Regions from separate parts of the Kosakonia sp. N21 genome, predicted to be linked through region 2. Evidence: predicted binding sites of a transcription regulator. Region 2 holds the regulator's gene; the other holds the start of a gene.

Region 1 (16,276 bases), 490 kb from region 2:
CAACGGGTCCGCTTTTAACACTTTTTTTGCATGATAATCATACAAATAAGTGCCATTACAACAAATTGCAGGTGTATCCAGCGCCAGTGCCTGATAAAAAGGATGGATGGCAACATGATGCCGGCCGGTCACAATGATGAGCTGATGCCCGGCGGCTTTTGCGCGAGCCAGCGCTTCGAGGGAAGAGGGCAGAAGCGTTTTTTTCGGGGTGAGTAGCGTACCGTCTAAATCCAGTGCAATAACGCGTGCAGTCATGGCGTTTTCCGTGGTCGATGTTGAAATTGGCATGTCCGGGGATGGTACACCGGGTGGACGGATGCGCAAAATCTCCCGGCGCTTTTCAGCATCAACGCGCAAAAACGGCTATCCTGGTTACTTAACGCAGAAGAAGTTCAAGAGGAAAGGAGTATTCATGAAACAAACCGTTTATACCGCCAGCCCGGAAAGTCAGCAGATCCACGTCTGGCGTTTGGATCCTGAAGGCGCTTTGACGCTTCTCCAGGTGGTCGATGTTCCCGGCCAGGTACAGCCGATGGTCGTCAGCCCGGACAAGCGTTACCTCTACGTGGGCGTACGCCCGGAGTTTCGCGTTATTGCTTATCGCATCGCACCGGAAAACGGCGCGCTGACATTCGCTGCTGAAGCGCCGCTGCCGGGTAGCCCGACGCATATTTCTACCGATCGCAGCGGGCGTTTGCTGTTTAGTGGCTCCTATAATGCCGGTTGTGTGAGCGTGACTCGCCTGGAAGACGGCATTCCGACGCAAACCGTGGACGTGGTGGAAGGGCTGGAAGGCTGTCATTCCGCGAATATCTCCCCGGATAACCGCACATTGTGGGTTCCGGCGCTGAAACAGGATCGCATCTGCCTGTTTACGCTGGGCGAGGATGGCAATCTGACAGCGCAGGAACCGGCGGAAGTCACCACCGTGGAAGGCGCAGGCCCGCGTCATATCGCTTTCCATCCGAATCAACGCTATGCCTACTGCGTTAATGAACTGAACAGCTCGGTGGATGTGTGGCAACTGAGCGATGCACACGGCAATATCGACTGCGTGCAGACGCTGGATATGATGCCGGCAGATTTCTCCGACACCCGCTGGGCGGCGGATATTCATATCACCCCGGATGGCCGCCACCTGTATGCCTGCGATCGGACCTCCAGCCTGTTAACCATTTTCAGCGTGTCTGAAGACGGTAGCGTGCTGGCGATTGAGGGCTTCCAGCCGACGGAAACCCAGCCGCGCGGCTTTAACGTCGACCACACGGGTAAATTCCTGATCGCTGCCGGGCAGAAATCACACCACATTGCGCTGTATGAAATCGCCGGTGAGCAAGGTTTGCTGACCGAGAAAGGCCGCTATGCTGTTGGCCAGGGGCCGATGTGGGTGGTGGTGAACGCGTACTGAGTCTGCATTTCGGACATAAAAAACCTCGCCATGGCGAGGTTTTTTATCATCAGCGACGCATTACTTCTTCGGCACTGCGACCACTTTGCTGCCCACGCCGCGGTTGTTGAACTCCCACATACGGTTGAACTGCGGGTTGTTCAGCTCGCGCTGTACGTTGCCCTTATCGTCTACCGTACCGGTATTGCCCGCGTAAGCGCGACCAGACACGCTGGCATCCGCCCACGGTTTCGCCACGTTAAAGCCTTCGTTGATCACGCTGTCGCGGATCACCACCTGGCCGTTGGTGTTGCTGTCCACATCCAGTGAACGGCCCAACTGCGCGACACCATTGCCGGCTGCGTTAAAGCGGCTGTTGACCGCAAGGAAACCGTAATACAGGTTTGACTGCGTTGCCGGAGCAAACACGTAGCCTTCCTGCTGAGTCCGTGAATTCACAACGCGGAAATCGGTGTTATCAAACACCACTGCGCCGCGACCGGCCACGATATCTACATCCCCTTCGAGGTAGCTGTTGGTCACCAGCGTACGGGTCTGACGATCGGTACGCAGGGTGTTATCCACGCTGCTGTTGGTCACGAAGAAGGTATTCTGGCGACCCAGAATATTCACGTTGTTGATCTGCACTTTATCGCCATCGCTGCGCAGCGCCACCGCCTGGTGGTTACCTGCGTCAACGCTGTCGCCAAGGGTGTTCTGGATGGTCAGGTTTTGCAGTTGCAGACCATTGTTCTGTGACCAGAAGACCGCAGAGCACATCACACCGACGGTCGCGCTGCGTTTGCTCTGGCAGTTATCGAACATATACCACGCAGGTTTGCCCGGCATATATTTGCCTGACGGGTTAACCAGACGACGCCAGCTATTCGGATCCATTTCGGAGTCGATAGCCTGGCCAATTTTCACATCCAGCGCTTTTTCACCGGTACCGTAAATGGTCACGCTGCCGGAGGCCGCAGGGACAAACACCGTGCCTTCGTAGTCGCCAGGCATCACGGCGATGTACTGACGATCGCTGGAGTGTTTGTTAATTGCCGCATCAACGGCGGCCTGAATGGTGTTGTGGGTCACGCCAGGCGTACCCGCCGGTCCGACAACGAAGTCCGCTTTTTGCGGCAGACGAATGGCGAAGGGTTTCCACGACTCGCCATTTTGCGTCATCGCGGTGAAATAGCGCTCCGCCACGAAGTTTTTCGCTTCGCCTGCGCTGAGGATCGGGCGCGCTGAAGTGCCAGGCGCAGTTTGTTCAGAAGGGCGTTCTGCCGGCGGGGTTGAGCTACAGGCGGTCAGTGTCACGCCAAAAGCGAGCGCCAGCGCCAGACGGGAAACCGATGATGTGTTCAAGGGGTGCTCCAGACTATGCAAAGTTGAAAAGGTTACGTCAAAGCCTGCTTTTTTATACTAAGTTGAGCGAAACGGGAAGCCGATTTGCACAATCGGCTTCAAAACCCGTGTTTTTTAGCTAAAAAGGGCGGTGATGGTGGCGCTGGACAGGGAATGGAAGTGCACGTTAAAGCCAACCATTGCGCCGCTGGCGTTTTCGTCGACATCCAGATGCGCTACATCCAGAGCGTGAACGGTGAAGATATAGCGGTGGGTTTCCCCTTTTGGCGGCGCAGCACCGCCGTAACCGGCTTTACCGAAATCGGTGCGCGTTTGTACGGCGCCATCCGGCAGCGCGGCAAGGCCTGACCCCGCGCCCTGCGGCAGAACGCGGGTATCCGCAGGGAGATTGGCCACGATCCAGTGCCACCAGCCCGATCCGGTTGGGGCGTCCGGATCGTAGCAGGTCACCACAAAACTTTTGGTGCCTGCGGGAACGTCATCCCACGTCAGATGCGGGGAGATATTGTCGCCGTCGTAGCCCATACCGTTGAACACATGGCGATGCGGGAGTTTTTCTCCATCGCGTAAGTCATGACTGAGTAGTTTCATTTGCGCTCCTTTCGTTCGCGATACAGTAACGGGAAGTGTAGTGTATCCCCGCTACTGTAGGGCGAAATGCCTCAGACGAACAGGTCGTTACGTGCGACGGCGGCGTTAACGGCCCGGGTTAAGCGCGAGAGCTGCTCCGGGGTAATAAGGTACGGCGGCATCACATAAATCAGGCGACCAAAGGGGCGGATCCACACCCCCTGTTGCACAAAGAAACGCTGGAGTAAGGCCATATTTACCGGTGCGCGGGTTTCTACTACGCCAATCGCGCCCAGCACACGCACATCCACCACATTTTCAGCGTCGCGCGCGGGCGCAAGCTCTGCGGTTAACTGCGCTTCAATAGCCGCCACTTGATCCTGCCATGCGCCGCTTTCCAGTAATGTCAGGCTGGCCGTTGCCGCTGCGCAGGCCAGCGGGTTGCCCATAAACGTTGGTCCGTGCATAAAGCAGCCCGCTTCGCCGTTGCTGATGGTCTCTGCGACGTTGCGGGTCGTTAGCGTGGCGGAGAGCGTCATCATGCCGCCGGTCAGCGCTTTACCGAGGCACAGAATGTCCGGCGAGATGCCCGCATGCTCACAGGCAAACAGCTTGCCGGTGCGGCCAAAGCCGGTGGCTATCTCATCGGCAATCAACAAAATGCCTTCCCGGTCGCACATTTTACGGATGCGTTTAAGCCACTCAGGATGGTACATACGCATGCCGCCAGCGCCCTGCACAATCGGCTCCAGGATAACCGCGGCGATCTCGTGGCGGTGCGCCGCCATCAAACGGGCGAAAGCCACCATATCGCGCTCATCCCACTCGCCATCAAAGCGGCTTTGCGGTGCCGGGGCGAACAGGTTGTCCGGCAAATAGCCCTTCCACAAACTGTGCATGGAGTTATCCGGATCGCACACCGACATCGCCCCGAAGGTGTCGCCGTGATAGCCGTTGCGGAAGGTGAGAAAACGCTGCCGCGCTTCGCCTTTTGCCTGCCAGTATTGCAGTGCCATTTTCATCGCCACTTCAACGGCGACCGAGCCGGAATCCGCCAGAAAAACGCACTCCAGCGCATCGGGGGTCATCGCCACCAGCTTGCGGCACAACGAGACAGCGGGAGCATGCGTGATACCGCCGAACATTACGTGCGACAGGGTGTCGATTTGCGCTTTCATGGCGGCGTTCAGCGCCGGATGACCGTAACCGTGGATGGCCGCCCACCATGACGACATACCGTCCACCAGGCGTTCTCCGCTGTCGAGCGTCAGCTCGCAACCCTGCGCAGAGCGCACCGGGTAAACCGGAAGCGGGGAGGTCATCGAAGTATAAGGGTGCCAGATATGGCGCTGGTCAAAAGCTAAATCGTCCGCTGTCATAATTGACTTGTAAACCAAATTAAAAAGTTTTAGGTTTACAAGTCTACACCGAATAACGATTTAACAACACCTTTTGGAGATGCCCGATGGCTCACCACGCACGCTGGACTTTGTCGCAAGTCACCGCTCTGTTCGAAAAACCCTTGCTGGAGCTGCTGTTTGAAGCGCAGCAGGTTCACCGCCAACATTTCGATCCGCGCCAGGTTCAGGTCAGTACGTTACTGTCGATCAAAACCGGCGCCTGCCCGGAAGATTGTAAATACTGCCCGCAAAGTGCCCGTTACAAAACCGGGCTGGAGTCCGAACGCCTGATGGAAGTGGAGCAGGTGCTGGAGTCCGCCCGCAAGGCGAAGCTGGCCGGCTCCACCCGTTTTTGCATGGGCGCGGCCTGGAAAAACCCGCATGACCGGGATATGCCCTATCTGGAGCAGATGGTCGAAGGGGTAAAAGCCATGGGGCTGGAAGCCTGTATGACGCTCGGGACGTTGAATGAAAGTCAGGCACAGCGTCTTGCCAGTGCCGGGCTGGATTACTACAACCACAACCTTGATACCTCACCAGAGTTCTACGGCAATATCATCACCACCCGTACCTATCAGGAGCGTCTCGACACGCTGGATAAGGTCCGTGACGCCGGGATCAAAGTCTGCTCCGGCGGCATTGTCGGTTTGGGGGAAACGGTGAACGATCGTGCCGGGTTGTTACTGCAACTGGCTAATCTGCCGACACCGCCGGAAAGCGTGCCGATCAATATGCTGGTGAAAGTCAAAGGTACGCCGCTGGCGGACAATGAGGATGTCGATGCGTTCGACTTTATCCGCACCATTGCCGTGGCCCGGATCATGATGCCGACTTCGTACGTGCGTCTCTCCGCCGGTCGCGAGCAGATGAATGAACAAACCCAGGCGATGTGTTTTATGGCTGGGGCGAACTCCGTGTTCTACGGCTGCAAATTGCTGACCACGCCAAACCCGGAAGAGGACAAAGATTTGCAACTGTTCCGCAAACTGGGGATGAACCCGCAGCAAACCGAAGTGCGCAGCGGCGATAACGAACAACAGCAGCAGCTTGAAGCGCAGCTTCTGCATGCGGATACCGACCAGTATTACAACGCGGCTGCCGTATGACCTGGCAACAACGCATCGATGTCGCGCTGGCTGAACGCCGCGCGGCAGATGCCCTGCGCACGCGACATCCCGTTGCCCAGGGGGCTGGGCGCTGGCTGACGGTGGGTGAACGGCGCTTTTGTAACTTTTCCAGCAACGATTACCTGGGTTTAAGCCAGCATCCCTTGGTGGTTCATGCCTGGCAGCAGGGGGCCGAACGCTATGGCGTCGGCAGTGGCGGTTCAGGCCATGTCAGCGGTCATACCGTGGCGCATCAGGCGCTGGAAAGCGAACTGGCGGACTGGCTCGGCTACGCGCGTGCGCTGCTGTTTATCTCCGGTTTTTCCGCCAACCAGGCGGTGATTGCGGCGCTGACCGGCAAAGACGATCGTATTGTCGCTGACAAACTGAGCCACGCCTCGTTGCTGGAAGCCGCCAGCCACAGCCCGGCGCAGCTCCGACGCTTTGCCCATAACGATGCCGATCACCTGGCGGCGTTGCTGGCAAAACCCATTGCCGGGCAACAACTGGTGGTCACCGAAGGCATTTTCAGTATGGATGGCGACAGCGCACCGCTTCGTACCCTTGCCGCTGCTGCCCGGCACGCCCACGCGTGGCTGATGGTGGATGATGCACACGGAACGGGCGTGGTCGGCGAGCAGGGTAGAGGCAGTTGCCATGTGCATGGCATTACGCCGGAGATCCTGATCGTCACTTTCGGTAAAGGGTTTGGCGTGAGCGGCGCGGCCGTGCTCTGTAGCGATAGCGTTGCTGATTATTTGCTGCAATTTGCCCGCCATCTTATTTACAGCACCTCGATGCCGCCTGCCCAGGCGATGGCGCTGAGTGCCGCATTGCAGGTGATCCGCAGCCCGGAAGGGAATCATCGTCGGCAACACCTGGCCGCGCTGATCGCCCGCTTTCGCCACGGCGCAGCGCAGCTTGGCATGGACGTGACCGATTCGCAGAGCGCGATTCAGCCGCTGATCGTCGGCGAAAACGCCCGTGCATTGCGCCTGGCTGAGCGTTTGCGGCAGCGCGGGTGTTGGGTGACGGCTATTCGCCCACCCACAGTGCCGCCGGGCACGGCGCGCCTGCGTTTAACCCTGACGGCGGCGCATCAGGCTGAAGATATCGAACGCTTGCTGGAGGCGCTGGATGGCAGTGAATAAACAGGCTATCGCCGCCGCTTTTGGCCGGGCGGCGCAGAGCTATTGCCAGCACGACGAGCTGCAACGTTTGAGTGCGGATGTGCTGCTTGCGCAACTGAATAACACCTCGCCATTGCATGTGTTGGATGCCGGCTGTGGACCCGGCAGTATGAGCCGTTACTGGCGCGGGCAGGGCAGCGAGGTCACCGCGCTGGATCTCTCACCGACGATGCTGGATGAAGCCCGTCGCCTGCACAGTGCACAGCGTTATGTGACCGGGGATATCGAAGCATTGCCCTTTGAGGATGCCTCTTTTTCGCTGGCGTGGAGCAACCTGGCGGTGCAGTGGTGTGAGGATTTGCGCCAGGCGATTGGCGAACTGCACCGCGTCACGCGCCCAGGCGGACACATTGCATTTACCACGCTGGTGGAGGATTCATTGCCAGAGCTGAATCTGGCGTGGCGCGCGGTTGATCACCATCCACACGCAAACCGTTTTTTGCCTTTACCCGCTATCCACCAGGCATTGCAGGGCTGGCGGTTGCGCAGCGGCGTGGAGCGCATCACCCTCTGTTTTGAAGATGCCACCCAGGCGTTGCGTTCGTTAAAAGGTATTGGCGCGACACATTTACATGCGGGCAGGCAGCAGGGGCTGACGCGCAGCAAACTGCAACGTTTACAACTGGCCTGGCCGCAACAGCAGGGGAAATGTCCTCTGACGTACCATCTTTTTTGGGGAGTGATCACGCGTGAGTGAACGGTATTTTGTCACCGGAACAGACACGGAAGTAGGGAAAACGGTAGCCAGTTGTGCGCTGTTGCAGGCGGCGAATCTGCGCGGTTTACGCAGTGCCGGTTACAAGCCGGTGGCGTCCGGCAGCGAAATGACCGCGAAAGGGCTGCGTAATAGCGATGCGTTAGCGCTACAGTTGCACAGTAGTCTGCCGCTGGATTACCACAGCGTTAATCCCTACACCTTTGCCGAGCCAACATCGCCGCATATTGTCAGCGCAGATGTGGGCGAGCCGATCGAGGCGGCGGTGATGTCCGCCGGGTTACGCAATCTATCAGGGCAGGCTGAATGGCTGCTGGTGGAGGGCGCAGGCGGTTGGTTTACGCCGTTGTCGGAGACGCTGACCTTTGCCGACTGGGTCGTGCAGGAGCAATTGCCGGTGATCCTTGTGGTGGGGGTGAAACTGGGCTGTATCAATCATGCGATGTTGACTGCGCAGGCGATACGACAGTCGGGGTTAAGGCTGGCAGGCTGGATTGCGAATGATGTGGTGAAGCCGGGTAAGCGCCATGCTGAATATCTGGCGACGCTTCGGCGCGTGATGCAGGCTCCGCTGATTGGCGAAATCCCCTGGTTTGCCCACGCGCCGGAAAAAGAGAGAACGGGTCATTATCTTGATCTCAGCGTGTTGAATCCGGTGTCATCCAGTGCGACAACATCCGATCGTCCAGTTGCTTAACTTCCCCTTCGGCAACGCTACGTCCCCGGTGAAGCAGACAGAAGCGGTCAGCAACCCGGCGGATAAAGGCAAGCTGTTGCTCGGCCAGTAAAATAGTGATGCCGAAGTCCTGGTTAAGCCGCACGATCAGATTGCCCAGTTTATGCACAAAGGCCTGGCCCAGCCCGCGCGTTGGCTCATCAAGGATTAATAACCGCGGGTGCGTCACCAGCGCTCGCGCCATCGCCAGTTGCTGTTGATTATCTTCCGACAACCCCGCGCCGCGGGTCTTGCGCAGCGTGTATAGCTCCGGGAAGAGATCGTAGATATCCTGGCTCACCGCATTGCGTGCTGCGCCTCCGGCCATCATGGCAATATGCAGATTTTCCTCGACGGTCAGTTGCGAAAATATCCGCCGGTCTTGCGGCACATAGCCCATTCCCATCGCGCAGCGATGTTCAGCCTGCACATTCAGCAGGTCGCGCGGCGGTGCGCCCGCTTCCTGCCAGATCATGCTGCCGCTCTCAACGGGCAAATAGCCGGTAATGCAGTTTATCAGCGTGGTTTTGCCCATCCCCGGCAGCCCGATGACGGACGTGCAGACGCCGGGGGTTAAATCGAGATCGATATTCCATAAGGTATGCTGGTTACCGTAATACTGGTTCACTGCACGTAAGCTCAACATGGTCCGCTCCTTCTTCCGGATCTGGTGACACAGGGATATTGCAAAAGGCTTGCCAGAACGTGAAAAAGGCTTTTTTTTCGGATACGACCGATCTCAGTGGTATTTAAAATGCCGGGAAGGGAGATCGCAGGGAAAAATCCTGCACTTTGCCAGTGCTTGTAGTGACGAATTGTGGTGCAGCAAAGCCACGAAGTGTGAGAAGGATCTCATGCAGATCTCGCGTTTCGTTAGCTGATAATAATCAAAAAGAAGTGATAAAAATTTTTTAATCCCCCCCGGCTGGGACGAAATGGGAATTGGGCGGAGGGCGGGGTATCCGGCCTGGCGGCAGTTATCCACTATTCCTGTGGATAACCTTGTGTATTAGAGTTAGAAAACGCACGGCAAGCGAGAAGGGACGCGGCTTTCGCCTGAATTGGTGCGAAACACGGCTTTTTGTGATTTCTTTTTTATATCAGCTGGTTATGTAAAAGCAATGCCTGTAAGAAAAGTGTCACTGGCCGCCACAAAACTTTCACCGACTGGCTTGACAATTGTTAAAAGAGAAAAAGTTCTGGGGATAACCGCAAAGGTCTGGTGTTTTATCTTGCTGGCGAAGAAATTTCAGGAGCGAACGTGTGCCATGACCCCGGGTAGAACAAATTGCGTCATTCGCTACTGTTTTTTCATCCAGTATTATGTGTTGGCAAAAGTAACCAGGGTGAGTAAAATAGGTTACCTGCTCGCTCATTCCTTCACCAGGTAGCCATCCATGAGTAAACCGTTCAAACTGAATTCCGCTTTTCGCCCTTCCGGCGACCAGCCTGAAGCTATCCGTCGTCTCAAGGAAGGCCTGGAAGACGGTCTTGCGCACCAAACGCTGCTCGGGGTAACCGGTTCAGGAAAGACGTTCACCGTCGCCAACGTCATTGCCGATTTGCAGCGTCCCACCATGGTGCTGGCGCCCAACAAGACGCTGGCCGCGCAGCTATACGGTGAGATGAAGGAGTTTTTTCCGGACAATGCCGTGGAGTATTTCGTCTCCTACTACGACTACTATCAACCGGAAGCCTATGTTCCCAGCTCGGACACATTTATCGAAAAAGACGCCTCGGTTAACGAACATATCGAGCAGATGCGCTTGTCGGCAACCAAAGCGTTGCTGGAGCGGCGCGATGTGATTGTGGTGGCATCGGTCTCGGCGATTTACGGTCTGGGCGATCCGGATCTGTACCTGAAAATGATGCTGCATTTGACCAATGGGATGATTATCGATCAGCGTTCGATTCTGCGCCGCCTGGCGGAGTTGCAGTACACCCGTAACGATCAGGCTTTCCAGCGCGGTACGTTTCGCGTTCGCGGCGAGGTGATCGATATTTTCCCCGCAGAATCGGACGATCTTGCTCTGCGCGTGGAGTTGTTCGACGAAGAGGTTGAGCGTCTGTCGCTGTTTGACCCGCTTACCGGGCATGTGGAATCGACGGTGCAGCGTTTCACCATCTATCCGAAGACGCACTACGTGACACCGCGTGAGCGCATCGTGCAGGCGATGGAAGAGATTAAAGAGGAGCTCGCCGAGCGGCGCAAATCGCTACTCGCGAACAATAAGCTGCTGGAAGAGCAGCGACTCAGCCAGCGCACGCAGTTCGATCTGGAGATGATGAACGAACTGGGTTATTGCTCCGGTATTGAAAACTACTCCCGCTTTCTCTCCGGTCGCGGGCCGGGCGAACCGCCGCCGACGTTGTTCGACTACCTGCCGGCCGACGGGTTGCTGGTTATCGATGAGTCTCACGTTACCATTCCGCAAATCGGCGGTATGTACCGTGGTGACCGGGCGCGTAAAGAGACGCTGGTCGAGTATGGCTTCCGCCTGCCTTCCGCGCTGGATAACCGCCCGCTGAAGTTCGAAGAGTTTGAAGCGCTGGCGCCGCAGTCTATCTATGTCTCGGCGACGCCGGGCAACTACGAACTGGAAAAATCGGGCAACGAAGTGATTGACCAGGTGGTGCGCCCAACCGGTCTGCTTGATCCGGTAATTGAAGTGCGCCCGGTGGCGACACAGGTTGACGATTTACTGTCTGAAATTCGTAAACGTTCGGCAATTAACGAACGCGTGCTGGTCACGACCCTGACCAAACGAATGGCGGAAGACCTCACCGAATACCTTGAAGAACATGGCGAGAAGGTGCGCTATCTGCACTCCGATATAGATACCGTCGAGCGTATGGAGATTATCCGCGACCTGCGTCTGGGTGAGTTTGATGTGCTGGTGGGCATTAACTTACTGCGTGAGGGGCTGGATATGCCGGAAGTGTCGCTGGTGGCGATTCTGGATGCCGACAAAGAGGGCTTCCTGCGTTCTGAACGTTCGCTTATTCAGACCATCGGACGTGCGGCGCGTAACATTAACGGTAAGGCGATTCTGTACGGCGATAAAATCACGCCGTCGATGGCGAAGGCGATAGGTGAAACCGAACGCCGCCGCGAGAAACAGCAGCACTACAACGAAGAGCACGGCATTACGCCGCAGGGCCTGAACAAGAAAGTGGTGGATATTCTGGCGATGGGCGAGGGGCTGGCGAAAACCCGGGCGAAGGGGCGTGGGAAATCCAGAACGCCTGCCCAGGTGGAAGCGGCTGAGCTGGCGCTGACGCCGAAAGCGCTGCAGCAGAAAATTCACGAGCTGGAAGGGCAGATGATGCAGCACGCGCAAAACCTCGAGTTCGAGGAGGCGGCGAAAGTGCGCGATCAGTTACATCAACTGCGGGATTTGTTTATTGCAGCGTCATAATTTGCGTTTCGTCACACATTAAGGCGATCTGCCTGACTCGCCTTAATGTTGACTTAATACTGCGCTGACACACTAACCTCCGCTTTACTGAGGAGAGTGTGATGCAACAAATTAATCTTCGTGAGTTTTTCGCCGTCGCGTTTGCACTGGCGTTAATCATTGGTTTCAGCCATCTGTGGGTGCTGACGTATTGATCATACTCCGCGGGCTATCGGGTGAAACTTAACCCAGGCCCGCACGCCCGACTGTGTTTTCCGGTTGTGCAAAAAGAACTGTGCATCGTGCAGTTGCGCAATGCGTGACACGATGCTCAGGCCCAGCCCGGTGCCGCCATAGCGGCTATCCATGCGCACAAAAGCTTTGCTTAGCTCGCCGCTGCGACTCTCGTCTATTCCCGGACCTTCATCCTCAACGGCCAGAACCGGCGTTACCGCGCGCTCGATGTGGATAGTGATAGTTGAGCCGGCAGGACTGTAGCGGTGCGCATTCTCCACCAGGTTTCTCACCAGTACCCGCAACAGCGTCACATCTCCGGAAACCGGAATGGTCTGCGCATTGTCGGGTAACGCTAATTTCTGTTGCCGCCCGGCAAGCATCGTTTCCAGTTCGCTTTGAATCGGCATCACCACGTCTTCCAGCAGCATCACCTGCTGATAACTGCCCGCTGAAAAAGATTGCCCGACCCGCGCCAGTTGCAGGAGTTGCGCAATGTTCTCGGTCATCTGGTCAAGGCGCTGCACCAGCGGATCGACAGTGATGCCGCTGGTTTTTGCCATCAGCTCAAGATGCAGACGTAACCCGGCCAGCGGGGTGCGCAATTCGTGAGCGACATCGGCGGTAAACAGACGTTCCCGTTCCAGCGTCAGCGTCAGACGCGACACCAGCTCGTTGATCGATGAGGTCACGGCTTCCACTTCACTGACGCTGTTATTGAGCGTAATGGGTTGCAGATTATCAGGGGTGCGTTTATTCAGTTCCTGCTGGAGCTCTGATAACGGGCTGGTGATGTTTTTGACCGCCTGCATGCAGATCAGCAACGCGAGGCCGACAATCAGCAGACTGGGCACCAACAGGCTGGCGACCGCTTCACGGACTTCATGCTCAACCTGTTTGTGATTGTTGTGGTTATGCATGGCGCTTTGCACCAGCAACTGGATTTGCTCCTCGCTTTCATGCCATAGCCAGAAGACGCTAATCAACTGGCAAAACACCAGAATACCGCCAATGGTTAGCAACAACCGGCGGCGCATGCTCCAGCGCCTGAAATCGAAGATCGCCATAACTCAGTCCCGGTCCCCGGCATGCACCAGCATATAGCCAAACCCTCTGACGGTGCGGATACGGGACTTCCCGATTTTATCCCGCAGGTTATGAATATGGACTTCCAGCGTGTTGGTCGAGGGCTCGTTGTCCCAGTTGTAGATATCGTTGTAGAGGATTTCTCTGTGTACCGGGCTGTCGGCTTTTAGCATCAGGCGCGACAACAGAGCGTACTCTTTCGGCGTTAAGTCCAGCAACTGGCCGTCCCGCCATGCCTGGCGGCGGGTGACATTCAGCGTCAGGTTGCCGTGCGTGATTTCGTTGTCGCCTTCATTATGGCGGCGGCGCAGCAGCGCACGGATGCGGGCATTCAGCTCATCCAGGGCGAAGGGTTTGACCAGATAATCGTCCGCGCCGGTATCCAGCCCGGTAACACGGTCCTCCAGCGTATCGCGTGCGGTCAGGATCAGTACCGGCTGGGTGAACTTTTCCCGACGCAGCCGGGTGAGCAAATGTAAACCGTCTTCATCCGGCAGCCCTAAATCGAGCACGATTAAACTGTAATGCCCGTTAGCCAGACACAGCGTGGCTTCATGCGCTGTCGAGACGCCATCGCAGGCGTATCCTTCACTCTGCATGGCCAGAATCAACCCCTGCAGCAGCAGGGCATCGTCTTCAATTACCAGAATTTTCATTTAGCCTGCTCCCGGCATGACGTTAACAGATCGTCCTGGGCACGGTACTCTTTCGTGCTGACGCCCAGTATACCCAACATGGTCGGGAAGAGATTATCCTGCGAGACTTCCCGCTCCCGCGCATTCTTTTGCAGACACTGATTATTGACGCCGTAACGCTGTTGATAGTCATCAGACAGCCAGATCAACATCGGCACATGTTTCTGCGTTTCCGGTGCAATGGAATACGGCAGACCGTGCAAATAAACGCCATTTTCACCCAGTGATTCCCCGTGGTCTGAGAGGTAGACCAGGCTGGTGGTAAATCTATCCTGTTTTGATTGCAGCAATTTAATCGCTTTATCAACAATGTAGTCGACGTACAGAATAGTATTATCGTAAGTATTGACCAGTTGTTGCTGTGAGCAGGTCTGAATTTCATTGGTGTCGCAGGTTGGCGTAAATTTACGGAACTGCGGCGGGTAGCGGTTGTAATAGGTCGGCCCGTGGCTACCAATGGTGTGCAATACGATTATCCCATCGCCTTGCAAGGCATCAATATAGTCAGCAAGACCGCGGAATAAGATCTCATCCTGGCACTCCCCTTCAATACAGAGGTCGGGCAGGTTTAATTGCGTCATATCCTGGGTCGGTACGCGGGTGCATGCGCCTTTGCAGCCACCGTCATTTTCATTCCACAGCACCTTAATCCCGGCGCGCTGAATAATATCCAGCAACCCTTCCTGATGCGCGGCAAGTTGATCGTCGTAATGGGCGCGTCCCATACCGGAAAACATGCAAGGTACGGAAATTGCCGTCGCCGTTCCGCACGAGGCGGTATTCGGGAAATAGGCGACATTGTCCTGTTTTAACAGCGGGTTAGTTTCGCGCTCATAACCGCCGAGAGAGAAGTCCGCCGCACGGGATGTTTCCCCGAGTACCAGAATGGTGAGGTTTTTCCGTGGGCCGTTTTGCATTTCCGGACGCTGACGCGCATCTTCGCCTATTTTCACCAGCGGCAGGTTTGCGGTTTGATTATGGGAATACCATGACAGCGAGGCGGTAATAGAGTTTGACGGACTCAGTGATTTCACCAGCTCTTTATTATTGCGAAACAGCGAGGCGTAATCTTTATAAAACAGCAGTGCCACCAGCACGATGAGCAGCGCGGAAATGACCACGCTGATAATGCGCAATGCGATACTGCGCAGGGCGGAGCGCGCGGGCTTAATTTTGATCCACCAGGCGATGACAATCGCCAGTACGGCGGTTAATAACAACGTCAGCACCATTTTTGTCGACAGCAGGGCGAAACTTTCCGCCGGGGTGGTGTCGAGAATATTGGTGATCATTGAGCGGTCAATAATGATGCCGAATGTCGAAATAAAATATTGCGCGGCGGCGCTGACCAGGACAAAGAGGGTAATGATCAGGCGATCGAGAAAAACAAATGACGCCAGCGACAGCACAATATTAATAACGCTGAACGCCACCACTGGCATGGAAAGAAACACCAGCCAGTTACGCAATGAGTTAACCGGTAGCAGAGTGAAAACCTGATGATAAAAAACGACATTCAGGGCCAGAGCGATATAAAGCGCAAAGAGGATAATAAACGTGAGGCGGCTTAAGGTTGGCCGACGAAAGTGAAACATAGCGTACCTGGATCCTGCAAAGAATGTGACACGAGGATGACAGTTTTTTTTTAAGACAACCTTAAGAAATTAAGAAAGGTATCGGCAGGTCACAAAAATAACCTGCCGGAGGTTTAACCGAGTTGCTGTACTGCTTTTTCCAGCGCGGCGCGCAGGAGATGGCGATCGTGGCGATAGGGGATATCGCTGGCTTCCAGAACATCCTGAATGATCAGGCGATCGCTGACGTTGCTGACATCCACTTTTGGCCCGACAATGGCGGCATCAATTATTTTTCTGCCGACATACTGCTCCATAATGGTCAGTTTATCGCTCAGTTTCAGGCTGGCGGCCGCCGGGCTTAACTCTTTACCCAGGTTCGCAATATAGACCACCGGCGCTGGCGTGCGGCGCAATGCCTGCGACAGATCCTCAAGCAGCAGCAGCGGCAGCAAACTGGTATAAAAACTGCCCGGACCGATTAAAATTAAATCCGCTTCGGCAATGGCCTGCACCGCTTCACGAGTGGCATGCACTTTTGGAAACAGCATCAATTCCTGAATCGGCGCGTGCAATTGATCGACGTTCACTTCGCCATAAACATGATGCCCTTCGCTGTCGGTGGCCATTAAATCGACAGGCTGTTCCGACATCGGAATTAAAAACGCGTCCACCTTTAATAAATTGCGAATTAAATTGATGGCTTCCAGAGGCCGCACGCTCAGGTGGTCCAGCGCCTTTAACATCAGATTTCCGAGGTTATGCCCGGAAAGTTCGCCATTACCGCTAAAACGATACTCAAACATGGCCGACGCAACGCTGGGTTCGGTGATCAACTGGT
Region 2 (16,276 bases):
TAACTGGCGCACCAGTCCTTCCATTCGCGAGGTTTGTTCGCGCATGGTATGCAGCGCTTTCTCCCGCGGCGCGCCTTCGAGCGTCTGCTCCTGCATCATCTCCAGGTAGCCCTGCAGCACCGTTAATGGCGTGCGCAGTTCATGACTGACGTTGGCAAAAAAGTTGCGCCGCGCCCCTTCCAGTTGATGCATTTGCGTGACGTCGCGGGCCACCAGCAGCAGGTGTTCCTCGCTGTAAGGCATCACGCGGATTTCCAGATGGCGACCGGTGTTGAGCACCAGATTCAGCGGCTTGCTAAACTCTTGTTTTTTAAGATACTGCGTAAATTCCGGGTAGCGCAGCAAGTTAAGGATATTCTGCCCGCTGTCGTCCGGCCAGCGCAAACCCAGCACCTGTTGCGCCAGGCCATTACACCAGAAAATCGCCCCCTCTTCGGTGGTGAGGATCACCGCATCCGGCAGCGACTCCGCGCCGCTGCGAAAGCGTTTAATCAGGCTTCCCAGCTCACGACGGCGCTTTTTATTACGCATCTGCATCTGGTGCAGCCCGTATAACAGCGGCTCCCAGCTCCCTGTACCCGGCGGCGGGGTCATACTTTTATCGACCCATAACCACCATGAAAGACGCAGTAAATTCCAAAAGTGCCAGATCAACAACCCGGTTACCGCAGCCAGTAAAAACCACGGCAGGTAACCGAACATGACGCCGAGAATCAAGGCGGGGATACAACAAAGGAGGAGCTCCAGCACCAGCCTTTTCCATGACAGCCGTTCCAGCACGCGTCACACTCCTGTTAAATGTCAGAAACGGGTCGAAAAACGGTAACCCGTGCCGCGCACTGTTTGCACCATACGATCGTGGCCGCTGTGTTCCAGCGCTTTGCGCAGACGACGAATATGCACATCCACCGTCCGGTCTTCAACATACACATTGGTTCCCCATACGTGGTTCAACAGCTGTTCACGGCTGTATACGCGTTCCGGATGGGTCATAAAGAAGTGTAAGAGTTTAAACTCTGTCGGCCCCATATCCAGGGGATTTTCACCGGTCATGACGCGGTGAGAGGAAGGATCAAGGCTCAGGCCCTGCATTTCGATCACCTCTTCCACCGCCATCGGCGAAATGCGGCGCATCACAGCTTTAATGCGCGCCACCAGCTCTTTGGGTGAGAAAGGTTTGGTAATGTAGTCATCTGCCCCGGTTTCCAGACCGCGTACGCGATCTTCTTCTTCGCCGCGCGCCGTCAGCATCATGACCGGAATATCACGGGTCATCGCTTCACGTTTCAGGTGTTTAATAAACTGAATACCGGAACCGCCAGGCAACATCCAGTCCAGTAAAACAAGATCGGGCCAGGGTTCATTAAGTTGGTTCACCGCACTGTCATAATCTTCAGCTTCCACCGGTTGAAAACCATTTTGTTCGAGCACGAAGCACACCATTTCCCGGATTGGAGCTTCGTCTTCTACGACCAGAATTCGTCTCGCCATAATTTGCCCTGTCTTATTTAAGTCATCAATATATATAGCGGCGCCATTATGCGTCAGTTTTATGACAGATTTATGAATAACATGACCGCCAGATGACCCCAGCAAGTGCTCTGTGACAGTCCCTATTTTCGTCAGGTTATGTCCCTCATCTGCTTAATGTTTATAATCTGCTTTATGCTTTTTTGCCACGGAACCGCTATGCGCATTATTCACACCTCTGACTGGCACCTGGGTCAAAACTTCTATAGCAAGAGCCGCGCCGCTGAACACGCCGCTTTCCTCGACTGGCTGCTGGCCACGGCGGAAGAGAATCAGGTCGACGCCATTATTGTGGCGGGCGATGTTTTTGACACTGGCTCCCCGCCCAGCTACGCCCGTGAGCTGTATAACCGTTTCGTGGTCAAACTTCAGCAAACCGGCTGCCAGTTAGTGGTGCTGGCAGGCAACCATGATTCGGTGGCCACGCTCAACGAATCGAAAGAGATCCTCGCGTATCTGAAAACCACCGTCGTCGCCAGCGCAGGCGTAGAGCCTTTCTGGCTTTACCGCCGCAACGGTGAACCGGGCGCGGTATTCTGCCCGGTGCCCTTCCTGCGCCCGCGCGACATTATGCTCAGCCAGGCCGGGTTGTCCGGGCAGGAAAAACAGCAACACCTGCTGGCGGCGATCACCGGGTATTACCAGCAACAATTTACCGCAGCCAGCGAACTGCGCGGCGATAAACCACTGCCGATCATCGCCAGCGGCCATTTAACCACCGTCGGCGCCAGCAAAAGCGACGCCGTACGCGACATTTATATCGGCACGCTGGATGCGTTCCCGGCGCAGAACTTCCCTCCCGCCGACTATATCGCCCTTGGGCATATCCACCGGGCGCAAAAGATCGGCGGTGAGGAGCGCATCCGCTATTGCGGCTCGCCGATCCCACTCAGTTTTGACGAAACCGGCAAAAGTAAAAGCGTCAATCTGGTGACCTTTACCGCAGGCAAACTGGCCGACGTTACCGCACTGGATGTTCCTGCCACGCAGGCGCTGGCGGTTATCAAAGGCGATTTTGCTGAGATTTGCCGCCAGCTTGAACAGTGGCGCGACAAACCTGGCGACACCCCCGTCTGGCTGGATATCGAAATCGTCAGTGGCGAATACCTGGCCGATATGCAACGAAAAATCCAGCAGGTGACGGAAGATCTCCCGGTTGACGTCCTGCTGGTTCGCCGTAGCCGGGAACAGCGGGAACGTATACTTGCCGGTGAATTGCGCGAGACCCTCAATGAATTAAAAGTCGAAGAGGTCTTTGCCCGCCGCCTGGCGCAGGAAGAACTCGACGAGACGCAGCAAGGGCGATTACAGGCGCTGTTCAGCGAAACATTGCAGGCGCTGGACGAGGAGAAAGAAGCATGAAAATTCTCAGTTTGCGGCTGAAAAACCTTAACTCGCTGAAAGGCGAATGGAAAATCGACTTCACCGAAGAACCCTTTGCCAGCAACGGTCTGTTCGCCATTACCGGCGCGACCGGCGCGGGCAAAACCACATTGCTGGATGCCATCTGCCTGGCGTTGTACCACGAAACGCCGCGCCTCAGTACGTTGTCACAATCGCAAAACGATTTAATGACCCGCGACACCGCCGACTGTCTGGCAGAGGTGGAGTTTGAGGTCAAAGGCGTGGCCTACCGCGCGTTTTGGAGCCAGAGCCGCGCCCGCGGTTTGCCGGACGGCAATCTGCAAGCGCCGCGCGTGGAGCTGGCAACCTGCGCCGACGGTAAGATCCTCGCCGACAAAGTCAAAGATAAACTCGATCTTACCGCCTCGCTAACCGGGCTGGATTACGGGCGCTTTACCCGCTCGATGCTGCTCTCACAGGGGCAATTCGCGGCCTTTCTCAATGCCAAACCTCGCGAGCGCGCAGAGCTGCTGGAAGAGCTGACCGGCACCGAAATTTACGGGCAGATTTCCGCCCGCGTGTTTGAGAAACACAAAGCGGCGAAAACCCGACTGGAAACATTACAAGCACAGGCCGAAGGGGTGGTGGTGCTGAATGATGAGCAGCGCCAACAGCTTGAGCAAGGTTTGCAGGCGCTCACTTCACAAGAACAGCAGCTCATGGCAGGGCTAGGCAGCGCCCAGGCGCAGGCAAACTGGCTGAACCGCGATGGCGAGCTACGCGCCGCCAGAGGCCGTGCGCAGGCGGCGCTGGTACAGGCGCAACAGGCGCAGACCAGTGCGCAGCCGCAACTGGCGGCGCTGGAACGCGCGCAACCAGCACAGCAGCTTCGCCCCCTTTGGGACAGACTGGAAGAGCAACGCAATGTGCAGCGTCGCACCCGCAACCAGAGCGAAGAAGTAAACACTCGCTTACAGGCCAGTCTGCTCCAGCGTGCACGCATCCGCGCCAGCGCCGTGCAACAACTCGCGACCCTGCAAGCCACGCACAAAACGCTGGAGAGCTGGCTGAGCGAACATGCGCGTTTCCAGCGTTGGCAAAGCGAGCTGACTGGCTGGCGGGCGCTGTTTAATCAGTTAGACGATGAGAAAAAGCAGTGGCTGAGCCTGCAACAGCGCATCCAGAGTCATGAGACCAAACTGCGCACCCTGCCGATCGCCACGCTGGAACTCAGCGTGGAAGAGACAGCCGCTGCCATGCACCAGTGCGCGCAAAACCGCCCGCTGCGCCAGCAACTGACCGCCCTGCACGCCCGTTTTGCACCACTGCGCAAGCAATTAAGCCTGCGCCAGCAAAGTTTGCTCGACCTGAAAGCCGAACAGGAAACGCTCAGCGCCGGGCTGGCGCGCAAGCGCGAGGTGTATAAAGAAAAGAACCAGCTGTTGAGTGAGGTCACCACCATTTGCGAGCTGGAAAACCGCATCAAAGACCTGGAGAGCGAACGCGCCCGTCTGCAACCGGGGCATCCCTGCCCGCTGTGCGGCGCAACCGAGCACCCGGCAATTGCGCACTATCAGACGCTCGAACCGGGCGTTAATCAGGCCCGGCGTAACGCGCTGGATCTGGAAGTCCGCCAGGTCAAAGAGGAAGGTGTTGCGCTCGGCGAACGGCTGAAAGGGCTCGGCGAACGCTATGAAAAAGATGAGCGCGAAATTGCCACGCAGCAACAGGACGAGAAAGCGTTGCTAGAGGCATGGGCGAAGGCCTGTGCAGAGCTGAACGTGGTGCTGGAGCCGCATCGCGAACTGACCAGTTGGCAAAGCGCGCAGGACGCGTATGAGCATCAGTTGTATCTGCTCAATCAGCGCCAGACACTGCAACTTCAAATCCACGAATTACACCAGCAGGGCGAACATTATCAACAGGCGGTGGTTCGTCGTCGCGCCAGTCTCGCCGAGGCCTTGCAGCCGCTGGCGCTGAGCCTGCCACCGGAAGGTGAAGAGGAAGCGTGGCTGGCCGCGCGTGCGCAGGAAGCGGAGCAGTGGCAACAGCAACAACAACAGCTGACCGCCCTGCATGAGCGTATGGCGTTGCTTACGCCCATCATCGACACGCTGCCCGCCGATGAGATAGCGGTGGATGAGCAGATTATCCCGCTGGAGGGCTGGCGCCAGGTACATAATGATTGCATTTCGCTGCACAGCCAATGGCAGACGTTGCAACACCAGCTTGCACAGCAGAGCGAAAGCGAAAAGACGCTGGAAAACCAGTTTTCCGACACGTTGAAAAACAGCGTGTTTGCCGATCAGCAGGCGTTTCTCGCCGCTTTGCTGGATGACGGAGAGCGCCAGCGTCTGGAGCAGTTACGGCAGCAACTCGAACGCGATTGCCAACAGAAGCAGACGCTTGCCGCCAGCGCTGAGCAGGCCTTCACGGCGCACCAGGCGCAACTGCCCGCCGGAATGGACGCCAATAGCACGACGGAGAGCGCCAGCCTGGCGCTGGAACAACTCGGTCGCCAGTTACGGGAAAATACCACCCGCCAGGGCGAGTTCCGCCAGCAACTGAAGCAGGATAGCGATAACCGCCAGCGCCAGATAAACGTGTTGCAGGAGATAGAACAGGCCACCGCCCGCTGTGACGATTGGGGGCATCTGAACGCGCTGATTGGCTCCAAAGAGGGTGATAAGTTCCGCAAATTCGCGCAGGGCTTAACGCTGGATAATCTGGTGTGGCTGGCGAACAATCAGCTGACGCGCCTGCATGGCCGCTATCTGTTGAAACGCAAAGCCAGCGAAGCGCTGGAGCTGGAAGTGGTGGATACCTGGCAGGCGGACGCCGTGCGCGATACGCGCACGCTCTCCGGCGGCGAAAGTTTCCTGGTCAGCCTGGCGCTGGCGCTGGCGTTGTCCGATCTTGTGAGTCACAAAACCCGCATCGATTCACTGTTCCTCGACGAGGGTTTCGGCACACTGGATAGCGAAACGCTGGATACCGCCCTCGATGCGCTGGACGCGCTCAATGCCAGCGGCAAGACCATTGGCGTTATCAGCCATGTCGAAGCAATGAAAGAGCGTATTCCGGTGCAGATCAAAGTGAAGAAGATCAACGGCCTGGGTTACAGCAAACTCGACGGCAAATACGCCGTTTTGTCGCGCTGACTGGCAGGCCTGATAAGCAAAGCGCCATCAGGCCTGCACACTCACATACGCATTGATTACTCGCCCAGCGGCCATAACCAGGCCGCGCCGCGCACGCCGCTGGAATCGCCGTGCAGCGCCTTACGGATTGGGGTCTCGCACTCACCGCCAAAGACCCAGTTTTTCACCAGCCCAGGTACGGTCTGGTACAGACGATCCACATTGCTCATCCCGCCGCCCAGCACAATCACATCCGGATCGAGAATATTGACCACATGCGCCAGCGACTTGGCAAGCCGCAGCTCATAACGGCTCAATGCTAACTCCGCTATTGGATCCTGCGCCTCCGCCAGACGAATAATCTCGCTGCCCTTTAACGGCTGCCCCCCTAAACGGTGGTAATCGGTCGCAAAACCGGTGCCGGAAATAAACGTCTCAATACAGCCCTGTTTGCCGCAATAACAGGCGACTTCCGCGCGGTAATGCAGCTCGTCGTCATCCATCCACGGTAGCGGATTATGCCCCCACTCTCCCGCCGTACCGTTACCGCCAATGTGTGAATGCCCGTTGATCGCAATACCGGAACCGCAACCGGTACCGATAATCACGGCGAAAACGGTATGCTCGCCTGCCGCCGCGCCATCCACGGCTTCAGATACCGCCAGGCAGTTGGCGTCATTGGCCAGTCGCACTTCGCGGTTCAGTCGCTGACTCAAATCTCTGTCGAACGGTTTACCGTTCAGCCACGTGGAGTTAGCATTTTTCACTACCCCGGTGTAGGGCGAAATCGACCCCGGGATCCCCATACCGACCGTGCCAGTCTGACCCGTCTCTTTTTCCGTCAGATCCACCAATGAAGCAATCAGCTCTATGGTTTGCAGATAATCATGCGGCGTGGACTGACGATGGCGAAATAACGCGTTGCCGCTATCGTCCAGCGCAATGATTTCTGTTTTTGTCCCACCTAAATCGATACCGATACGCACATCAAACTCCTCATAGTGGACCACGCATTAGCAATGCAACGACGACAACAATTCGCTATCATGCCCGCTGCATTTAACGACAAGGCCGTGGAAAAAATCATGCTGTGGTTCAAAAATTTAATGGTATACCGTCTCAGCCGCGATGTTGCGCTGCGTGCGGAAGAGATGGAAAAACAGCTTGCCCCACTATCGTTTACTCCATGCGGTAGTCAGGATATGGCGAAAACCGGATGGGTTCCACCGATGGGTTCACACAGCGACGCGCTGACCCATACCGCCAATGGCCAGATTATTATCTGCGCCCGTAAAGAAGAAAAAATTCTGCCGACGCCGGTGGTCAAGCAAGCACTGGAAGCCAAAATTTCCCGTCTCGAAGCTGAACAGGGCCGTAAACTGAAAAAAACGGAAAAAGACTCCCTGAAAGATGAAGTGCTGCACTCCCTGTTGCCGCGCGCGTTTAGCCGCTTCAGCCAGACCATGATGTGGATCGACACCGTCAACGGCTTAATTATGGTTGACTGCGCCAGTGCCAAAAAAGCGGAAGATACGCTGGCGTTGCTGCGTAAAAGCCTCGGCTCGCTGCCGGTGGTTCCGCTGGCGATGGAGAACCCGATTGAGCTGACGCTGACCGAATGGGTCCGCTCCGGCACCGTCGCACAAGGGTTCCAGTTACTGGATGAAGCTGAACTCAAAGCGATGCTGGAAGATGGCGGCGTGATCCGCGCGAAAAAACAGGATCTGGTGAGCGACGAAATCGCTGTACATATTGAAGCCGGCAAAGTGGTCACCAAACTGGCTCTCGACTGGCAGCAACGTATCCAGTTCCTGATGTGCGACGACGGTTCCGTTAAGCGCCTGAAGTTCTCTGACGAACTGCGCGATCAGAACGAAGATATCGACCGGGATGATTACGCTCAGCGCTTTGATGCCGATTTTATTCTGATGACCGGCGAGCTGGCGGCATTGATTCAAAATCTGGTGGAAGGCTTAGGCGGCGAAGCGCAACGCTAAACCGATCTTGCCGGATGGCGCTTCGCTTATCAGTCCTGCAAAATTCCTTGCAGGCCAACTAAGGCGGAGCCGTCATCCGGCGGCATGATATTACAAATAGCGGCAGAGATAAGAGCTCGGTTCCGCAACCTGCAAATGGAATTCACTGTGGCCAGGCACGTTGAACACGTCGCCGGCACTGTAGACTTTCCACACGGTTTCCCCCGGCAGCAACACATTCAGCGCGCCGCTCACGACCGTCATCTCTTCAGGCTGCGCAGTCCCGAAGGTGTATTCCCCTTCCGCCATAACGCCAACGCTGGCACGGCCAGTGCTACTGCTGGTAAACCCAATGGATTTCACTTTACCGGAAAAGTATTCGTTACTTTGAAGCATGAACTGGCCCTTTTAAAAATGTATGAAAAAACAATATAGAGGCCGTGCTTTGCTTCTGTCACGCGAAATTGCGCAGTACTGCGGCCTAGACCAGCAGTTCTGACGCAAGGCGCGCCGCCAGTACATTAGATAATAAAACCGGAACATCCAGCGCTTTCTGGAGTAAATCACGGTGCTGCTGATGGAAACCGAGACAATCGAGCATTAACACATCTGCACCTTGTTCCAGCAATGTCTTCCCGGCGCTGATCAATTCAGAGTCTGTCGCCAGCCAAGGATGAGCCAGCACATAGTAAGGCTCATTTTCCAGCACCTGCCATTTTCTTTTTTGCTGCGCCATCAATTCCGGGATCGGCACCATCACGCCGACCTGGTGCCCGTCGACAATCGAGGCCACCAGAGGAGGGATAATGCGCTGCGGCTCCACGAGGATCGCATTACGCGCCACCAGCCCCTGAATATCCGCCGTACTCAGTAGCAGGATGACATCGTAGCCCTGGTTATCCAGCACTTCGATAACGCTTTGCAGATCGCGCTCGACTTTTGCGCGGGAGAGCATCCCCAGACTGTCATCCTGCAGACGCGTCGGAACAGCGACATCGCCAGCTTCAACGCGGTATTCACTGCGCACCTCATCGGGAGACATTTTACCCAGCAGGCTGATATGGGTGATCTGCTGCGCTGACACATGTTCTGTCAGGAGCGGTAAGGTCTCTTCTACCGGCACCACACCAATGGTGAGGATCGCCAAAGTCGCACTCATTCTGCTTTCCGCCTTTCAATCATTCTGACTGCTTATGCGTTAACCACTACCCCGGCAGATGCCACTGCACGTAGGGTCAACGAACCGCTCCCGTGTTCATGTAGATTCCAGTAATAATGAAATATACCAACTGAGGGGCAATCAGCCAGCCCCAAAATGTGATGTAAGTCCGTTTCTAAAATTTTCAGAAAATAATGCCGCTGGTTGACTATCCGGCTTAGCTTTTATCCGGATCTTCATAGCGTTTTTTAGCATCCAGCGCTTCCTGCTCGGTAGGATGCTCACTGATTAATGCATCGGGCTTAGGATGGTCTGCACGTAGCTGGTACCAGGTCACCGTCTGAGTGCCTGTACCTTTTTCAACGGCAACAATGCGGGCTTCACGCGGATAGGGTGGTTTCGTCGGCATAGCTCTTCCTTTTTTATCGGTCGGGCTATTAAGTATAGACAAACGTTTCGCTAACTGGCGCGAGCCAGCTGTAGTGCCGCTTCAATGTCCGTCACCACCTGCTCTGGCGGTAGCGCCGCATCCACCACATAGTGCGCAGCTTCACGGTATAACGCATCGCGGAGCGCCAGCACTTCACTCACCTCTTCGCTGATAGGCTTCCCGGTTAGTGTTGGGCGCTGCCCCTCTTCCGGGAACGCCTCCAGCCGATCGGCCAGTACTGACACCGGCGCGCACAGATAGATCACCACACCTTTTTCACGCATAAAACGGCGGTTATATTCGCTAAGCACAATGCCGCCTCCGGTGGCGATCACCCTTGCCGGCGCGGTTACCGCCTCCAGCGCCGCCGTTTCTTTTGCACGGAATCCGTCCCACCCTTCATTATCAACAATGGTCGCAATACTCTGCTTAACCTCTTCCTGCAACCAGTGATCGGTATCGATAAACTCGCATCCCTGCGCCAGTGCCAGTGCCAGACCCACGGTGGTTTTACCGCAACCGCGTGCGCCAATTAAAAAAATGGGTAGCGTCATGAACTGGTGTTTCCTCCGGGTCCTGCGCAACGCAGGACGGATAATGAGACAGCGAATGATATCACTAAACTAGTACAATATTCACTGTAAGATTTACATTACACTTTTATGTCCACCACGGAGCATAATCTCATTTTACCCAGAGCGGATAACGACTAAGGCTGTAAAGATTCCGTGGCAACACATGTAGCGGCAACATTACTGAATGTATCACAGGCTGACAAGCCCGCAAGGCGGCAAACCATACCCTGTTACGCGAGGTTGCGCAAAATTTATTCTGCCTGGCGGCGCTTAACCTCCAGCAGCCACTTATCCAGTTGCGCAGCAAACTGCTGACGATCCCGCTGCGAAAGGCTATCCGGGCCGCCAGTCTGAATGCCGCTGGCGCGCAGCGTATCCATAAAATCACGCAGGGTCAGTTTTTCACGAATGGTCGCTTCAGTATAACGTTCACCGCGCGGGTTCAGCGCCGCGGCGCCTTTGGCCAGCACTTCCGCCGCCAGTGGAATGTCCGCCGTGATCACCAAATCTTCTGCGCTACACAGCCGCACGATTTCGTTATCGGCCACATCAAACCCTGCCGGCACTCTCAACGTGCGGATCACCCGCGACGGTGGAACGCGCAAACTCTGGTTAGCCACCAGCGTCAGCGGGGTTTGCGTGCGCTCAGCGGCGCGGAATAAAATCTCTTTGATCACGTTCGGACAGGCGTCCGCATCGACCCAAATCGCCATAGTTGCTCCTTTTGATTGCGCCGCATTGTCGCTTTAATTCCCCGCAGTGGAAAGTCGTACGATCGTCGCAGAAGCTTTAGCCCTGCGCGGCAATCCACGTTAAGCTATATGCCACAAGCAATTACAAGCAGAGAGACAGACGTGATGGAAAAAAAAATCGGTTTTATCGGCTGCGGTAACATGGGTAAGGCGATCCTCGGCGGCCTGATCTCAAGCGGGCAGGTTCTGCCCGGGCAAATCTGGGTGTATACCCCGTCGCCTGATAAAGTCGCCGCCCTGCACGATCAGTTTGGCATCAATGCGTCGCAAAGCGCGCAGGAAGTGGCGCAGATCGCCGACATCGTGTTTGGCGCCGTGAAGCCGAACATCATGGTGAAAGTACTGAGCGAAGTGGCCTCCAGCCTGAATAAAGAGACGCTGGTTGTCTCTATTGCCGCGGGTGTGACGCTCGATCAACTGGCGCGCGCACTCGGCCACGATCGTAAAATTGTGCGCGCCATGCCGAATACCCCCTCGCTGGTCAACGCCGGGATGACCTCCATTACGCCAAACGCCCTCGTCACGCCGGAAGACATCGCCGATGTCCTCAATATCTTCCGCTGCTTTGGTGAAGCCGAAGTGATTGCCGAACCGATGATCCACCCGGTAGTCGGCGTGAGCGGTTCCGCGCCCGCCTATGTGTTTATGTTTATTGAAGCGATGGCGGATGCCGCCGTGCTGGGCGGTATGCCGCGCGCGCAGGCTTACAAATTTGCCGCTCAGGCGGTCATGGGCTCAGCCAAAATGGTGCTGGAAACCGGCAAGCATCCGGGCGAGCTGAAAGATATGGTCTGCTCCCCCGGCGGCACCACCATTGAAGCGGTAAAAGTGCTGGAAGAGAAAGGCTTCCGCTCGGCGGTCATTGAGGCCATCGAAGCCTGCATGGCAAAGTCCGATAAACTCAGCAAGTAACCCGCCACCTCTCCCCAACGGGGAGAGGATTTCAGCGCCTGTCAGGCCAGCATTTCGCTGGCAACATTGAGGCTGACAGGCTGCTGCATCTTCAACAGTAATCCCGCCGTCGCGCTGTACTCGCCACAGCTTAATACCGCTTTTAACACTCCCGCTTCGCCGTACAGCACCGCAAAACGTTTATCATCAAACGAACCGAGCATTTTTATGCTGTCCCACTCGCGGGCATAACCGAGGTACTCAAAACGGGTGCCAAAGTGGGTGGTCCAGAAAAACGGCACCCGATCAAATGCATGATGTTCGCCCAGCATATTCAGCGCTGCAATATGCCCTTGCTGCTGCGCGACGCGCCAGTGTTCAATCCGTCTGCGCCCTTCTGGCGCCGGGTAACTGGCAATATCGCCAACCGCCCAGACGTCCGGCGCGGCGCTCAGGGTTTCATCCACGCTCAGACTACCGTCTTGTTCATGGGGCAGATCGTGGGCTAACTCCGTGGCGGGGCGCACACCTGTCGCGAAGACCACCACATGCGCAGGCAGGGTGCGACCATTTTTCAGCTTCACCCCCTGCACATGGCCGTTCCCTTCCAGCGCGACCGGCTCGCCGGTCATAAATTTCACACCATTTTGCTTATGCAGATCGCGAAAGCGCCGCCCTATCTCTTCACCAAATTGCGGCACAAACGGCAGTGCATGGCGCGACAGCACCGTGACATCAATATCCTGGTTACGCAGCGCCGCCGCCAGTTCCATGGCGATAAAACTGTTGCCGATCACCACCAGTTGTTGTTCCTGCTCCACCTCGTTGAGCAGGCGCTGTGCCTGATGAATATCCCGTAAGACATGCACACCCGCCAGGTGATTACCGGGGATCTCTGGCCATACTGGCTGACCGCCCGTTGCCAGCAACAATTTGTCGAAGTGAACAGGCCGCCCATTGGCAAGCGTTAGCTGATGCGCGTGGTAATCCAGCGCAGTCACCTCGTCACGCAGACGCTCAACACCGGGCTGGCTGTAAAATGTCTCATCCAGCAGATGGGGAACCTCGCTGATTTTCATTTTGCCGGCAGGGACAAATTTACTCAGCGCCGTGCGATCGTAGGGTGCACCATCGTCTTTATCGATCAGGATCAGATGCCCCGAAAAACCGGCGTCACGCAACGTGATCGCCGCTGCGCTGCCTGCTGCGCCCGTGCCGAGGATCACCGCTGTTTGCGGGCGATCGCCGCGGATGTTCGGTCTGCTGGCGGGAGATCGTGGACGCGGGTTCACTAACACACGGTTTTGCTCAATAAGCACCGGGTACTGTTTGAGATTGGTTAACGCCAGCGGTTCGCGCCACTCACCATTGGTAATGTCGAACGCCGCTTTATGCCAGGGGCACACCAGTTTGCCGTCGCAAATCGCCCCCTTCTCCAACGGCCCGCCCGCATGGGGGCATTTGCTCTGAAAAGCGCGAACCTGACCAAGCGTGCGGATAAGGATCAGAGTGGTTCCCGCCACATCCACTTTTACCGGTTGGTTTTCCGGCAAGGAATTGAGGTCGGTAACATATTGATAGTTCATCATATTGCTCCCGTGTCAGTGTTGCAAAAACGGGCGTCACGCCAGACAGCGCACAACCACGAGGAGAGGAAAAAAGAGAACGTTGCTCACCTGTTAAGCCTGGCAGAGATTAGCCAGCGGGCAACCGGGTGAAGAAGACAGGAACAGGAGGGTGAGCACGAACAACCGCTCACCCCTTTTTTAGCCCTGTTTTTTCAGGCAGGCGCTCATGAATTTACTGCGATCGTCGCCTTTCAGCGATTGCTGCGTCGCCTGCGCATTACACTCGCGCATGCGTTGCTGCTGCGGCGTCAGGCTTTTCTGACCGGGTTCAGTTTTGGTGTTCTTCAGGCAGTCGCTCATGTAGTGCTTACGGGCATCGCCTGAGAGCGTTTGCGCCGTGGCCTGTTGATTACAGAGGGTCATGCGTTGCTGCTGAGGGGTAAGATTTTTTTCGGCGGCGCTCAGCGCCGTGACAAACAGCAGACCGAATACGAGGGTAACCAGGAATGTTATTTTCATCGCACCATCCTTCTGTCAGTGTGGCTCTTTAAGGATGGCCCTGAACAGGGAAAAAACCACCCGGCGGCAAAGATTTACCGCCGGGCAGCAATCATTTCAGGCTCAGCGCCGCTTTCATGGTATAGAACAGATCGGTCTGATCGGTCAGTCCCACCACGTTCCCGGCATGTGGGCCATAGGCGGCAATGCGAACTTGCGCACCAGTATGCTCCATCGACTCTTCTTCGGAGTTGCCATACGTCATAGCCATTACCGCACCATCTTTGGTGTTCAGTAACTGACTCAGACCCGGCGCTTTGCTGTCCGGCGCGATGATCTGGCTGGCGTGGGCATGATCCGCCGTGACGATCACCAGCGTGTTACCGTCTTTCTTCGCGAATTCCAGCGCTTTCTGCACCGCTTCGTCGAGATCGACCGTTTCACCAATCTGACCGCACGGGTTTGCCGCATGATCCTGTTTATCAATGGAAGCGCCTTCAACCTGCAGGAAGAAGCCCTTCTCATTTTTGTTCAGCAGTTCAATCGCTTTTTCGGTCATCGCCGCCAGCGTCGGTATGCTGTCGGTACGTTTCGCGTTCGGCGTACAGGTCACGGCTGGCTTATCGAGATTGCCATGCAAAGAGGCTTTCGGCCCTTCCCAGCGCACCGGCATGTTGCCATCAGAGAACAGCCCCAGCAGCGGTTTACCCTGGTTCGCTTCCGTAATAGCCGCCAGCGTTGACGCGTCGCCCACCAGTTGATAACCGCGCGCCTGCGCCTGCTCACGCAGCGTTTTTCCTTTCCATTCGCCCGCTGTCGCCGTTTCGCTAAAGGTTTTTGCCCCGCCGCCCAGCGTCACATCCGCACGGGCATTCAGCAACTGTTCGGTAATCGACCCTTTACCGCCTTTTTCCAGCGCGTTGAGGGCGCATTTTTCACTGGTCACTGTCGGGCCATAGCAGCGACGAGAGATCACATGGGAAACCAGCGCCGCAGGCGTCGCATCCTGCAATTCAGCCGTGGAGACGTTACCGGTCGCCAGGCCTGCCGCTTTCGCCATTTCGAGGATAGTTTGATGATCTTTTTCGTGAATATCGACGCCGAGCGCGCCGTTATACGTTTTGACGCCGGTGCTCCACGCCGTTGCCGAGGCCGCGGAATCCGTCACGTAGTCCGGTTTCCCGGTTTTTTTGTCCAGCGCGTAATGGGTGTATTGACCCGTTAATGGCAATGCATCGATGCCTTTAAACGCACCGCCCGCCCCTTCGGCATAATTTCGCGCAGCGGTAATTTCGGAGTCGCCCATGCCATCGCCAATCAGCAGAATAATATTCTTCGCCGGTTTGTCATTCAGCGAATCGCGCAACGCAGCGGTCTGGTCGCCGCTCAAACGGCGCGCGCCGCCTGGCGTGGAAATATCCCCCTGCGCTGCACGATTATCAAGCACAGCGGTAGAGGTAGTATCGGCATAAATAGCAGGGGTAAATAACAGCGGTAATAAAGCAAGGTATAATGCGCTCTGTTTCACTTTAATATTCTCCATGTACAAATACTTAAAGAAAATAAAACAGAGCGACTATAGGCAGCGCGCATGACAGTCAGATGACAGTCCTGTCGATGTATCCGGGGGTTAGCTGCGCGGGTGCCTTAACAGCTTTTTTACGTACTGTTGCAGCAACTCCGTATCCTTATTGGTCACGTGGGAGCCAGGACGGGCATCATCCAACGCCCCTTCGATGCTTTGAATTAACGCCTGTTGCTCAGAAGACGCCATATGACGCAGCAGCGCAGTCACGACAATTTCCAGCGCTTCGACCTGGGCGACCAGCTCTTTCGATTCCTCTTCTTTTTCGGCAAGCTTCACCAACAACTCTGCAATGAGATTTTTCATAGCGCTATTTCCTGATGGGATATTCGACGACGTTAACACTCTGCCCAGATGTTGCAAAGTAGATACATGTATTATTTTTGCGGATTTTCTCACAACGCTTACGGGAATTTAAAAAGCGCAAGTAACGAAACGTTTCTATGAAAAATCAGAGCGGATTAATTTAAGACGTTAGTCCCAAATTATAAATTCCAACAGGCGGCTTATTTATATAAGAAAACATTATAGAAAGGCCGGGAATATCTTCCCGGCTCGTTTATATACTTAGCGGCGAGCGCGACGAAATGCCAGCCCCAATTGCCAGAGATTAATAAACACCACCACGGCGGTAGCAGCAAATACCCAACGGAAACCGGCCACGGCCGACACGGTTGCGCCCATCAACGGCCCGGCGACATTGCCAAGGTACATAAAGGACTGGTTGTAACCAAAAATTCGCCCGGTCACCTGATCGCTGGAATATTTCAACAGCAGTGTCTGCACGGCGGGCAACATGGCGCCATCGACGAAACCCAGCATAAAACG

The links. The regulator PhoB, encoded in region 2, activates phosphate uptake and scavenging genes when phosphate is short. The targets are predictions, from matches to a motif close to CTGTCATAAAACTGNCNNAT.
Region 1: a site for PhoB is predicted at 9,595-9,614, ahead of uvrB (excinuclease ABC subunit UvrB). Genes of this name have one in related genera too.

What each region holds. Positions count from the first base shown of each region.
Region 1 covers NZ_JBOBHR010000002.1:50,909-67,184, reverse strand. The annotation lists gene ACQ3G7_RS04070 (pyridoxal phosphatase) at 1-255, opposite strand, end outside; gene pgl (6-phosphogluconolactonase) at 413-1,408, shown strand; gene ACQ3G7_RS04060 (putative acyl-CoA thioester hydrolase) at 1,469-2,752, opposite strand; gene ACQ3G7_RS04055 (kinase inhibitor) at 2,867-3,343, opposite strand; gene bioA (adenosylmethionine--8-amino-7-oxononanoate transaminase) at 3,415-4,701, opposite strand; gene bioB (biotin synthase BioB) at 4,788-5,828, shown strand; gene bioF (8-amino-7-oxononanoate synthase) at 5,825-6,979, shown strand; gene bioC (malonyl-ACP O-methyltransferase BioC) at 6,966-7,715, shown strand; gene bioD (dethiobiotin synthase) at 7,708-8,430, shown strand; gene ACQ3G7_RS04025 (ABC transporter ATP-binding protein) at 8,372-9,094, opposite strand; gene uvrB (excinuclease ABC subunit UvrB) at 9,846-11,867, shown strand; gene pmrB (two-component system sensor histidine kinase PmrB) at 12,062-13,147, opposite strand; gene pmrA (two-component system response regulator PmrA) at 13,151-13,822, opposite strand; gene eptA (phosphoethanolamine transferase EptA) at 13,819-15,456, opposite strand; gene yvcK (uridine diphosphate-N-acetylglucosamine-binding protein YvcK) at 15,570-16,276, opposite strand, start outside.
Region 2 covers NZ_JBOBHR010000002.1:544,989-561,264, forward strand. The annotation lists gene phoR (phosphate regulon sensor histidine kinase PhoR) at 1-780, opposite strand, end outside; gene phoB (phosphate response regulator transcription factor PhoB) at 802-1,491, opposite strand; gene sbcD (exonuclease subunit SbcD) at 1,690-2,892, shown strand; gene sbcC (exonuclease subunit SbcC) at 2,889-6,035, shown strand; gene mak (fructokinase) at 6,092-7,000, opposite strand; gene rdgC (recombination-associated protein RdgC) at 7,100-8,011, shown strand; gene ppnP (pyrimidine/purine nucleoside phosphorylase) at 8,102-8,386, opposite strand; gene ACQ3G7_RS06320 (AroM family protein) at 8,472-9,149, opposite strand; gene yaiA (protein YaiA) at 9,367-9,558, opposite strand; gene aroL (shikimate kinase AroL) at 9,609-10,133, opposite strand; gene ACQ3G7_RS06335 (YaiI/YqxD family protein) at 10,406-10,867, opposite strand; gene proC (pyrroline-5-carboxylate reductase) at 11,012-11,818, shown strand; gene ACQ3G7_RS06345 (FAD-dependent oxidoreductase) at 11,860-13,383, opposite strand; gene psiF (phosphate starvation-inducible protein PsiF) at 13,564-13,884, opposite strand; gene phoA (alkaline phosphatase) at 13,976-15,391, opposite strand; gene iraP (anti-adapter protein IraP) at 15,494-15,754, opposite strand; gene ACQ3G7_RS06365 (multidrug efflux MFS transporter) at 16,016-16,276, opposite strand, start outside.